One region of the Actinoplanes missouriensis 431 genome, then DNA from elsewhere that is predicted to be linked to it. Evidence: riboswitches for the same ligand, from Rfam matches in the RefSeq annotation. Region 1 holds a riboswitch; the other holds the start of a gene.
The links. A riboswitch is a leader RNA that binds a small molecule or an ion and turns the genes downstream of it on or off. The one in region 1 is predicted to bind ZMP and ZTP.
Positions count from the first base shown of each region.

Region 2: linked by a shared signal. The riboswitch ahead of AMIS_RS02360 (glycine hydroxymethyltransferase) and the one ahead of AMIS_RS33725 (bifunctional 5,10-methylenetetrahydrofolate dehydrogenase/5,10-methenyltetrahydrofolate cyclohydrolase) in region 1 are both predicted to bind ZMP and ZTP.

Region 1 covers NC_017093.1:7,411,944-7,417,850, reverse strand. Annotated here, with positions in the region: gene AMIS_RS33730 (class I SAM-dependent RNA methyltransferase) at 1-441, shown strand, start outside; gene AMIS_RS33725 (bifunctional 5,10-methylenetetrahydrofolate dehydrogenase/5,10-methenyltetrahydrofolate cyclohydrolase) at 627-1,481, opposite strand; ZMP/ZTP riboswitch at 1,494-1,576, opposite strand; gene dxs (1-deoxy-D-xylulose-5-phosphate synthase) at 1,711-3,636, shown strand; gene AMIS_RS33715 (outer membrane protein assembly factor BamB family protein) at 3,685-4,980, shown strand; gene AMIS_RS33710 (outer membrane protein assembly factor BamB family protein) at 5,007-5,907, shown strand, end outside.
Region 2 covers NC_017093.1:497,506-503,412, forward strand. Annotated here, with positions in the region: rRNA gene AMIS_RS02350 (23S ribosomal RNA) at 1-2,622, shown strand, start outside; rRNA gene rrf (5S ribosomal RNA) at 2,724-2,840, shown strand; ZMP/ZTP riboswitch at 2,939-3,029, shown strand; gene AMIS_RS02360 (glycine hydroxymethyltransferase) at 3,052-4,488, shown strand; gene AMIS_RS02365 (LacI family DNA-binding transcriptional regulator) at 4,563-5,549, opposite strand; gene AMIS_RS02370 (sugar ABC transporter substrate-binding protein) at 5,670-5,907, shown strand, end outside.

The sequences.
Region 1 (5,907 bases):
CGGGGCGAGGTCTCCTGGGATCTGTACGGCGGCGCCGGCCTCTTCGCGGCGGCCCTGGCAGCCCGCACCGGAGCGCGGACCACCGTGGTCGAGTCGTCACCGGCGGGCGTCGCCGCGGCCCGCCGGAACCTGGCCGGCCTCCCCGAGGTCGAGGTGGTCGAGGCCAAGGTCGACGCGGCCCTCTCCCGCCGCCGCCTGACCGCCCCGGTCGACCTCGTCGTCCTCGACCCACCCCGGGCCGGCGCCGGCGCCAAGGTCGTCCGCGCGGTGGCCGCAGCCACCCCGCGGGCCGTCGCCTACGTCGCCTGCGACCCGGCAGCCCTGGCCCGGGACCTGAAGACCTTCCGGGCCGAGGGCTGGGCCCCGGTCGAGATCAGAGCCTTCGACTGCTTCCCGATGACCCAGCACGTGGAGTGCGTGGCCCTCCTGCACCGGGTGTGATCACCCCCACCCACCCTGACGTTCAGTCTCGGCAAGAGCACGTAAGCAGGGGGGCGACCCGCAAAACGCCGCCGGTGAGTTGGACGCTGGTTTGCCGACGCCCGCGGGGTGTGCGGGTGGCGGGAAACCAACGGCCAACTCACCGGGTCAAAAGGCCGTTTTGCCGCGAAGCGGAGCCAGCTGGCTCAGCCGGCGCGTTCGGCGGCGCTCACCGCGTTGCGGAAGAGCATCGCGACCGTGGTCGGGCCGACGCCGCCGACGCGGGGGGTGATGGCGCCCGCCACCTCGGCGCAGGACTCGTCGACGTCCGGGAGCAGGCGGCGGCCCTCGTAACGCACGCCCGCGCCGATCACCACGGCCCCCGGCTTCACGTGCTCGGGCTGGATGATGCCTGGTACGCCGGCGGCGGCGATCAGGATCTCGGCGCGCTGGGTGTAGCGCGGCCAGTCCTTCACGCCGGTGTGCACCACGGTGACGGCGGCGTTCGCGGTGGGGCGTTTCTGGGCGAGCAGCATGGCAAGCGGGCGGCCCAGCGTGGCACCGCGGCCGAGGATGACGACCTCGCGACCGGAGATCTCGACGCCGTGGAAGGCGAGCAGCGCCTCGATGCCGGCCGGGGTGCACGGCAGCGGCCCGGGCAGCCCGACCGCGAGCCGGCCCATGTTGAGCGGGTGCATGCCGTCGACGTCCTTGTCGGGGTCGAGCGTCTGCAGCGCCGCGTCGTAGTCCAGGTGGGCCGGGATCGGGTACTGGATGAGGACGCCGTGCACGTCCTTGTCGTCGTTGAAGCCGGCGATCACCCGGAGCAGGTCGGCCTGCGTGACGTCGCCGCTGAGGTGCTCGTGCGGGGAGGAGAAGCCCAGCTCGGCGGCCTGCTTCTGTTTGATCCGGATGTAACCGGCGCTGGCGTCGTCGTCGCCGACCAGGATGGTGGCGAGGCTCGGCTGGACGCCGCGGTCCTTGAGCGCGGCGACCCGCTGCCGGACGTCGGCGAGCACGGACTCGGCGACGGGAGCGCCGGGAAGAAGACGAGCGGACATACGCGTGACCCCCGCGGGAGCCCAGGCGGTCGACTCTCCGCAACGAGCTCCCCGATGGTTGAACCATCCCCGTGCCGCCAGTCGCTGCGTGACCTCCAGGATGCCCGACCATCGGTACGGCCGGCCAGCCGGGGTGACCGGTTGCGAGGATGTGGAGGTTGTGTGGAGGATCGGCATCGGCCGTTCGCGTAAGGTGCGCCACGGCGGAGCACCGATAGACTGCTCCCTCATGAGCGACTCCCCCTCGACCCCGGCCGGCCTGCTGGCGAGCATCACCGAGCCCGGTGATCTCAAGCGACTGACCCCGGAGCAGCTGACCCTGCTCGCGGCCGAGATTCGTGACTTCCTCGTCGCCAAGGTGTCGCGGACCGGCGGCCACCTCGGTCCGAACCTCGGCGTGGTCGAGATGACCCTCGCGATGCACCGTGTCTTCGACTCACCGCGCGACAAGATCCTCTTCGACACCGGCCACCAGTCGTACGTGCACAAGATGGTGACCGGCCGTCAGGACGGCTTCGACCTGCTGCGCCAGCGGGGTGGCCTCACCGGCTACCCGAGCCAGGCCGAGAGCGAGCACGACCTGATCGAGAACTCGCACGCCTCCACCGCCCTGTCCTACGCCGACGGCCTGGCCAAGGCGTTCGCGCTGCGCGGCGAGGAGCGGCACGTGGTGGCCGTGGTCGGCGACGGCGCGCTGACCGGTGGCATGTGCTGGGAGGCGTTGAACAACATCGCCGCCACGAAGAACCGGCTGGTCATCGTCGTCAACGACAACGGCCGGTCGTACGCGCCGACCATCGGCGGCCTGGCCGACCACCTCTCCACGCTGCGGCTGAACCCGGGCTACGAGAAGGTGCTCGACCTGGTCAAGGACGCGCTGGGCCAGACGCCCGTGGTGGGCAAGCCGGTCTTCGAGGTGCTGCACGCGGTCAAGAAGGGCATCAAGGACGCGGTCAGCCCGCAGCCGATGTTCGAGGACCTCGGCCTGAAGTACATCGGGCCGGTGGACGGCCACGACCAGCAGGCGATGGAGTCGGCGCTGCGCCGCGCCAAGGGCTTCAACGCCCCGGTGATCGTGCACGCGGTGACCCGCAAGGGCTACGGTTACCTCCCCGCCGAGCAGGACGAGGCGGACTGCCTGCACGGTCCGGGCGCGTTCGACCCGCAGACCGGCGCGCTGACCGCGAAGCCGTCGCTGAAGTGGACGAAGGTCTTCTCCGAGGAGCTGGTCCGGATCGCCGACGAGCGGCCGGACGTGGTGGGTATCACCGCCGCGATGGCCGAGCCGACCGGCATCGCCGCGCTGGCGAAGAAGTACCCGGAGCGGACCTACGACGTGGGCATCGCCGAGCAGCACGCGGCGACGAGCGCGGCCGGCCTGGCGATGGGCGGGCTGCACCCGGTGGTGGCGGTCTACGCCACGTTCCTGAACCGCGCGTTCGACCAGGTGCTGCTCGACGTGGCGATGCACCGGCTGCCGGTGACGTTCGTGCTGGACCGGGCCGGGATCACCGGGCCGGACGGGCCGAGCCACTACGGCATGTGGGACATGAGCGTCTTCGGCGTGGTGCCGGGCCTGCGGATCGCCGCCCCGCGGGACGCCGAGACCCTGCGTGAGGAGCTGCGGGAGGCGGTCGCGGTCGACGACGGCCCGACGATCGTGCGCTTCCCGACCGGCTCGGTCGCCCCGGCCACCCCGGCGCTGCGCCGGGTCGGCCAGATCGACGTGCTGCGCGAGGACGAGAGAAAAGACATTCTGCTGGTCGCGGTCGGCTCGTTCGCGGGCCTCGGTCTGGACGCCGCGGAGCGGCTCGCCGAGCAGGGGTACGGCGTGACCGTCGTTGACCCGCGCTGGGTCCGCCCGGTGCCGATCGAGCTGACCGGCCTGGCCGCGGCCCACCGCCTCGTGGTGACCCTGGAGGACGGCGTCCGTACCGGTGGCGTGGGTGACGCGGTGGCGAGCGCCCTGCGGGACGCGGGCGTCGCGGTGCCGCTGCGCGACTTCGGCGTGCCGGTCGGCTTCCACCCGCACGGCACCCGCGCCGAGATCCTCACCGCCCTGGGCCTGACCGCGCAGGACGTCGCCCGCGAGGTGACCGAGACGGTGTCCCGCCTGGACGCCGCTCCGGCCGGGGAGGCGACGGCCGCGGTCTGATCGATCGGCCGATGGGCGATCTCGTTATCCAACCGTTACGTTGGATGGATGGGTGAGCCAGTCGTCATCGATCTCGGGCTGGATCGCGGGGAACCGGAGACATATGAGCAACCGGGGCGGCCGACCACGTCGCCCTGGTTCGCCCCGGCGCTCCTGACCGTTCTCGTGCTCCTGCTCGCCGGGGCGTCCGGGCCGCTGCGCCGGCCGCCGGCGCTCACCCCGCTGCTGAGCATCCCGATCGCCCCCGGCGAGCCCTACGCGATCACCGAGGGCGGCCGGTTGCTCGCCCAGACCGGCGCCACCCTCAGCTCGTACCATCTGCAGAGCGGGGAGCTGCGGTGGAGCGTGCGGCAGGACATGCAGGTCTCCCGGCTGCGCACCGCGGCCGGGATGCTGCTGCTGCGGCCGTTCGGGCGGTTCGCGGTCGGCACCACTGCCCTGTCGCTGTCGACCGGCGGCCACCAGTGGCGCAACCAGCACAACGTGATCAGTTTCGCCGGCACCTCGCTGCTGTTCGCCGTCGACGACGTGCGGACCAGCTCCGGGCCGGGCCGCCGGGTGGAGAACACCGTCCAGGTGATCGACCCGGTGATCGGCGACGTCCGCTGGCAGCTCCACCTGCGCCGGACCGCGGTGCTGCTCGGGGTGCCCGGCCCGGCCGACACCGAGCCCCGGACGCTGCTGATCGGCGACGACCAGGTCGCCGACCTGTACGACACGGCGAACGGCCGGCATCTGGCCTCCCGGAGGTTCCCGGCCGCCGACTACGACCCGGACAACCCGGTGGTCGCCGGGGGCACGCTGCTGCTGCGCCATCCCGGGCCGTCCGGGACCGCGATCTCCGCCTACGACCCGGCGGATCTGCGGCCGCTGTGGACCGTGACCGTGCGGGGCACCGACCGGGTCGTCCCGTGCGGCCTGCTCGCCTGCCTGATCGGCCAGTACGGCGTCCGCGCCGTCGACCCCGCCACCGGGGATCACCGCTGGCAGCGCGGTGACTGGCGGACCGTGGAGCAGGAGGGCACCGCCCTGGTCGGATACGCGGGGCAGGACCCGGTCGCGCTGGCCGACCCGCAGACCGGCGGGACACTGGTGGACCTGTCCGGCTGGGACCTGGTGCCGGGCAGCCCCGGTAACGGGGAGTTACTGGTGACGCGGGACGCCTCCACGAGCACGCGTACCATGGTCGCGATCGCGGCGCCGGACACCCGGCGGCCGCGGCTGCTGGCGGAACTGCCGGCCGGCACCGGCGGCTGCCAGTCCGCACCGGAACGGCTGGTCTGCCGGTCGTCCTTCGGTGAACTGGTCGTCTGGGCCTACCGGACCGCGGCGGGCGCCGGCTGACGACCGCTCACGTGAAGGGTTTCGGTGTGACGCTGATCGACCTGGACCGCGTCCCGGAGCCCGGCCCGGCGGCCGGCCTGCGCCCGCCGCCCCGGCGGTACCGGCACGCCGGCCTGCTGCTCGCGGCGGTCCTGCTGATCACGCTGGGTGGCGCCGCGCCCGGTGCCGCGGTCCGCTGGCGTTACCTGGGCCTGGCCGGGCCGATGGACGTTGTGGAGATGCCGCTGCGGCTGGCCGGGGGAAACGCCTACACCGCCTCGTCGCGCGGCATCGCACGGGAGCTGACCGCCTGGCGGCTGGACCCGGAGCCGGAGCGGCTCTGGACCAGCGCGGTGCCCATCGGCGCGGAGTACGAGGTCGGTAGCGGCCTGTTCGGCGGGGTGACGATCCAGCAGGCCGCCGACTCGGTGCTGGTCTCCGAGGGGTACACCACGACCGCCATGGACGTCGCCACCGGCCGGATCCGGTGGACCATGACGAACTCGCTGACCCTGCTGGACTCCGGCGGCACCGGTGTCGTGGTGGAGCGCGTGTTCCGCCCCGGCACCGAGTACGACCAGGCCTCCGGCGATCCGGGTGCGCTCTACTTCTCGGCCACCGGCGTGCCGCACACCGAGCCGCCGCTCCGCACCGAGGTGCGCGGTGTCGACCTGGTGACCGGGAAGACGTTGTGGACCGCGGCGCCCGGCGGTTCGGTCACCGTCGACCCGGTCCCCGGCACGCCGGCCGCCGTCCTGATCACGTCGTCGCAGCGGCTCACCCTGCTCGCCGGGGCAACAGGGGAGACTCTCGCCGAGGCGGCGCTGCCCGAGCGGGACGGCTCCGGCCCGTCAAGCGGCGCCGTCGCCGGCCAGGTTGCCCTGGTCGGCTACGAGACGGCCGGTGTGCAGGCCGGCTACGACGTCCGGACGCTGCGCAGGCTCTGGG
Region 2 (5,907 bases), 1.9 Mb from region 1:
CACCTGGTAAGGCTGAATACTTCCTGGTGACCGATAGCGGACAAGTACCGTGAGGGAATGGTGAAAAGTACCCCGGGAGGGGAGTGAAATAGTACCTGAAACCGTTCGCCTACAATCCGTCGGAGCCTTAGCGGTAGTGATACTGCGGGGTGACGGCGTGCCTTTTGAAGAATGAGCCTGCGAGTTAGTGGCATGTGGCGAGGTTAACCCGTGTGGGGTAGCCGTAGCGAAAGCGAGTCTGAATAGGGCGCCCAAAGTCGCATGTTCTAGACCCGAAGCGGGGTGATCTAGCCATGGGCAGGTTGAAGCGTGGGTAAGACTACGTGGAGGACCGAACCCACCAACGTTGAAAAGTTGGGGGATGACCTGTGGTTAGGGGTGAAAGGCCAATCAAACTCCGTGATAGCTGGTTCTCCCCGAAATGCATTTAGGTGCAGCGTCGCGTGTTTCTTGCCGGAGGTAGAGCACTGGATGGTCTAGGGGGCCCACAAGCTTACTGAAATCAGCCAAACTCCGAATGCCGGTAAGTGAGAGCGCGGCAGTGAGACTGCGGGGGATAAGCTTCGTAGTCGAGAGGGAAACAGCCCAGATCGCCAGCTAAGGCCCCTAAGCGTGTGCTAAGTGGAAAAGGATGTGGGATCGCATGGACAACCAGGAGGTTGGCTTAGAAGCAGCCACCCTTTAAAGAGTGCGTAATAGCTCACTGGTCAAGTGGTTCCGCGCCGACAATGTAGCGGGGCTCAAGCACACCGCCGAAGCTGTGGCATTCACACTTTGCTCGACTCAATCTTTCGGGGTTGAGCCCAAGCGTGTGGATGGGTAGGGGAGCGTCGTGTTGCGGGTGAAGCGGCGGAGTGATCCAGCCGTGGACGCTACACGAGTGAGAATGCAGGCATGAGTAGCGAATGAAGGGTGAGAACCCCTTCCGCCGGATGACCAAGGGTTCCAGGGGCAGGCTAATCCGCCCTGGGTGAGTCGGGGCCTAAGGCGAGGCCGAGAGGCGTAGTCGATGGATAACGGGTTGATATTCCCGTACCCGCGTAGAAGCGCCCAAGACGAACCTCATAGTACTAACTACTTGATCAATTCAATGGCTTCGGCCGGCGATGCGGGAGACTAGGACCTCTGTGGGTAGTAGTTTAGCGATGGGGTGACGCAGGAAGGTAGATGAGCCCGGCCGGTGGTTGTGCCGGGGTAAGCGTGTAGGCCGGTGTGTAGGCAAATCCGCACACCATACAGGCTGAGACGTGATGCCGAGCCGTTCTGGTGAAGTCATTGATCCTATGCTGCCGAGAAAAGCCTCTAGCGAGCTTCGAGCGGCCCGTACCCTAAACCGACACAGGTGGTCAGGTAGAGAATACCGAGGCGACGGGTGAACTGTGGTTAAGGAACTCGGCAAATTGCCCCCGTAACTTAGGGAGAAGGGGGGCCGGACGCGTGAAGCCCCTTGCGGGTGGAGCGTGGTATGGCCGCAGAGAGCAGGGGGAAGCGACTGTTTACTAAAAACACAGGTCCATGCGAAGTCGTAAGACGATGTATATGGACTGACGCCTGCCCGGTGCTGGAACGTTAAGGGGACCTGTTAGCCCGTGAGGGCGAAGCGGAGAACTTAAGCGCCAGTAAACGGCGGTGGTAACTATAACCATCCTAAGGTAGCGAAATTCCTTGTCGGGTAAGTTCCGACCTGCACGAATGGCGTAACGACTTCCCCACTGTCTCAACCACAGGCCCGGCGAAATTGCAGTACGAGTAAAGATGCTCGTTACGCGCGGCAGGACGGAAAGACCCCGGGACCTTTACTATAGCTTGACATTGGTATCCGAATTTAATTGTGTAGGATAGGTGGGAGCCGGTGAAGCTCGGACGCCAGTTCGGGTGGAGGCATTGTTGAAATACCACTCTGTTGGGTTTGGGTATCTAACTTGCGGCCCTGATCGGGTCGAGGGACAGTGTCTGGTGGGTAGTTTAACTGGGGCGGTTGCCTCCTAAAGGGTAACGGAGGCGCCCAAAGGTTCCCTCAGCCTGGTTGGCAATCAGGTGTTGAGTGTAAGTGCATAAGGGAGCTTGACTGTGAGACTGACGGGTCGAGCAGGGACGAAAGTCGGGACTAGTGATCCGGCACTTGCGTGTGGAAGCGGTGTCGCTCAACGGATAAAAGGTACCCCGGGGATAACAGGCTGATCTTCCCCAAGAGTCCATATCGACGGGATGGTTTGGCACCTCGATGTCGGCTCGTCGCATCCTGGGGCTGTAGCAGGTCCCAAGGGTTGGGCTGTTCGCCCATTAAAGCGGTACGCGAGCTGGGTTTAGAACGTCGTGAGACAGTTCGGTCCCTATCCGCCGTGCGCGTTGGATACTTGAGAAGGGCTGTCCCTAGTACGAGAGGACCGGGACGGACGAACCTCTGGTGTGCCAGTTGTTCTGCCAAGGGCACGGCTGGTTGGCTACGTTCGGAAGGGATAACCGCTGAAAGCATCTAAGCGGGAAGCCTGCTTCGAGATGAGGTATCCCACCACCTTGAGTGGGTAAGGCTCCCAGGAGACTACTGGGTTGATAGGCCGGAGATGTAAGCACGGTAACGTGTTGAGTTGACCGGTACTAATAGGCCGAGGGCTTAACCACTCTAAACATTGCGCTTGCGTCCACTGTGTGATTCACAGCAAACGAACAACCACCCCGGTTGATTTTCATCGGGTTGCTGGTTGCGGTTTGTTGGCAGTTGTTTCGGTGGTCATAGCGGTGGGGAAACGCCCGGTTACATTCCGAACCCGGTAGCTAAGCCCTCCAGCGCCGATGGTACTGCACTCGGGAGGGTGTGGGAGAGTAGGACGCCGCCGGACTCAACGTAGAAAAGGCCCACCCGGTCACCCGGGTGGGCCTTTTTCTGTTTGGTGGAGGAAAATCACGGCGCCGGTCCGTGCGGACAGCCGGTATGCTTGGCCCGGGCCGTGACTGGCGCGTTCGGATGGTTGACCATCGGGGAGCGGCTCCGTCGAGACGACGACTTGCCGTGCGCCTGGGCCTCTTCGCTACGTGATAGGGAGGTCCACTGTGTCTAACTCAAACCATGCTGAGCTGAATGCTGAATCCACCGCTTTCCGCGCTGCGCTCGAGGTGGTCCGCTCGGTTGAGCCCCGGATCGCCGACGCGATCGCCCAGGAGCTCACCGACCAGCGCGAGTCGCTGAAGCTGATCGCCAGTGAGAACTACGCGTCGCCGGCCGTGCTGCTGGCGATGGGCAACTGGCTGTCCGACAAGTATGCCGAGGGCACCATCGGCCGCCGCTTCTACGCCGGCTGCCAGAACGTGGACACCATCGAGTCGATCGCTGTCGAGCACGCGAAGGCCCTGTTCGGCGCGCCGTATGCGTATGTTCAGCCGCACTCCGGCATCGACGCGAACCTGGTGGCCTACTGGGCCATTCTTGCCGACCGCGTCGAGGTGCCCTACCTCAAGAAGTTCGAGAAGCGGCAGATCAACGACCTGACCGACGCCGAGTGGGCGGAGCTTCGTCAGGCGTTCGGCAACCAGCGGCTGCTCGGCATGTCCCTGGACGCCGGCGGTCACCTGACCCACGGGTTCCGGCCGAACATCTCCGGCAAGATGTTCGACCAGCGCAGCTACGGCGTCGACCCGGCGACCGGCCAGATCGACTACGCGAAGCTGCGGGAGACGGCGAAGGAGTTCAAGCCCGCGGTGATCGTGGGCGGCTATTCCGCGTACCCCCGGAAGGTCAATTTCGCGGCGATGCGCGAGATCGCTGACGAGGTGGGCGCGACCTTCATGGTCGACATGGCGCACTTCGCCGGTCTGGTGGCGGGTGGCGTGTTCACCGGTGACTTCAACCCGATCCCGCACGCGCACATCGTCACGACCACCACGCACAAGAGCCTGCGCGGACCGCGCGGTGGCGCAGTCTTCTGCCAGCCGGAGCTGTCGTCGCAGGTCGACCGTGGCTGCCCGATGGTGCTCGGTGGCCCGCTGCCGCACGTGATGGCGGCCAAGGCCATCGCGTTCGCGGAGGCGCGCCGGCCGGAGTTCTCGTCGTACGCACAGCAGATCGTCTCGAACAGCCAGGCGCTCGCCGAGGGTCTGCTCAAGCGTGGTGTGCAGCTGGTCTCCGGTGGCACGGACAACCACCTCGTGCTGCTCGACGTGCACCCGTTCGGCATCACCGGCCGTCAGGCCGAGCAGGCGCTGCTGGACAGCGGCATCGTCACGAACCGCAACGCGATCCCGTCGGACCCGAACGGCGCGTGGTACACGTCCGGCATCCGGGTCGGCACCCCGGCGCTGACCAGCCGTGGCCTCGGCGCCGCGGAGATGGACCAGATCGCTGAGCTGATCCACACGGTGCTCAGCAACACCAGCCCGGCCGAGGGCTCGAAGGCGAAGTTCACCCTGGACCCGGCGCTGTCCGACCGGGTGAGCAAGCAGGCGACGGAGCTGCTGGCGCCGTTCCCGCTCTACCCCACGGTCAGCCTCTGACCTGTTTTCCGAACCGCCTCTCCCCTCGGGAGGGGCGGTTCGTCGTTTCTGGCGGAAGGCGGCAATCGCCGCCCCTAGATCGAGATTTCTCCGCTGCCTCGCGCGATGAGGGTCGTCGCCACCCGGATCACGCGCGGCGGGCCGTCGTGCCCGTCGATGCGCTCGAAGAGGGCGCCGGCGGCCACGCGGCCGATCCGCGCCGGGTGCTGCGCCACCACGGTGACCGCGGGTTCCAGCAGGTCGGCGAGGGGGAAGTCGTCGAAGCCGACGAGCGCGACCAGGTGATGCCGGCCGAGCCGACGCAGCGCCCGGACTGCCCCCACGGTAATCAGGTTCTGACTGGTGAAGAGCGCCGTCGGCGGGTCGGGCCGGCGTAGCAGGGTGATCGTGGCGCGCTCGGCGGCCGCTTCGCCGCGGATGTCGTGCACCACCGGTCCGGGCCGGTCGCCGAGCGCTTGCAGATAGCCGCGGAAACGTTCGCGGGCGGTCGGTATCCGCTGGCAGTCGCCGAGGAACGCGATCCGCCGGTGGCCGTGCGCGACGAGATGCCGGACCGCCGCGGCGGCGCCCGCGATGTTCGTGGAAACCACGGTGTCGGCCAGGAATCCGGTCGGCTGACGGTCCACGAAGACGATCGGGGTGCCGCTGAACCGGCTCAGGTAACCCTGATCAGAACCGGTCGGGGCGACGATGAGCCCGTCGGTCTGCCGTTGCCGGAACGCGCGTGCCAGCTCTCGCTCCCGGCGCTCGTCCTCGCCGAGGCTGCCGGTCAGCACGTGCACCCCGCGGCTGTGCGCCTCCTCTTCGATCGCCCGGTGCAGCACGCCGGAGAACGGGTTGGACACGTCCTCCAGCAGCACGCCGATCGTCCTGGTGCGACGGTCGTTGCGGCGCAGCATGCTGGCGCCCAGGTGGGGGCGGTAGTCCAGGGACTCGACGGCGGCGCGTACCCGGGCGGCGAGGTCCGGGGTGACCGTGGGCTCGCCGTTCACCACGCGCGAGACCGTCTTGAGGCTCACACCGGCGGTGCGTGCCACGTCGTTCATCGTCGGCCGTGCCATGACGACTCCCCGCATTGATCACTCAACGCAACAGCTTGGAAACTCATTGTTGACACTGCGGGTGGCCGGGCGTCTACTCCAAGACAACGTTGTCTCTCGATGTCCGGTTTCGGAGGAGGCATGCGCCAGCAGTCGAAGCTTCTCGCGGCCGCGGGTTGCGCGGTCCTGATCCTGGCCGGCCTGAGTGCCTGCAACCGGGGCACCGGCGAACCGGTCGTCGGCCTGATCACCAAGACCGACACCAACCCGTTCTTCGTGACCATGAAGAAGGGAGCGCAGCAGGCGGCCGACGAGCAGGGAGTCGACCTGCAGACCTTCGCCGGGAAGGTGGACGGCGACAACGAGGCGCAGGTGCAGG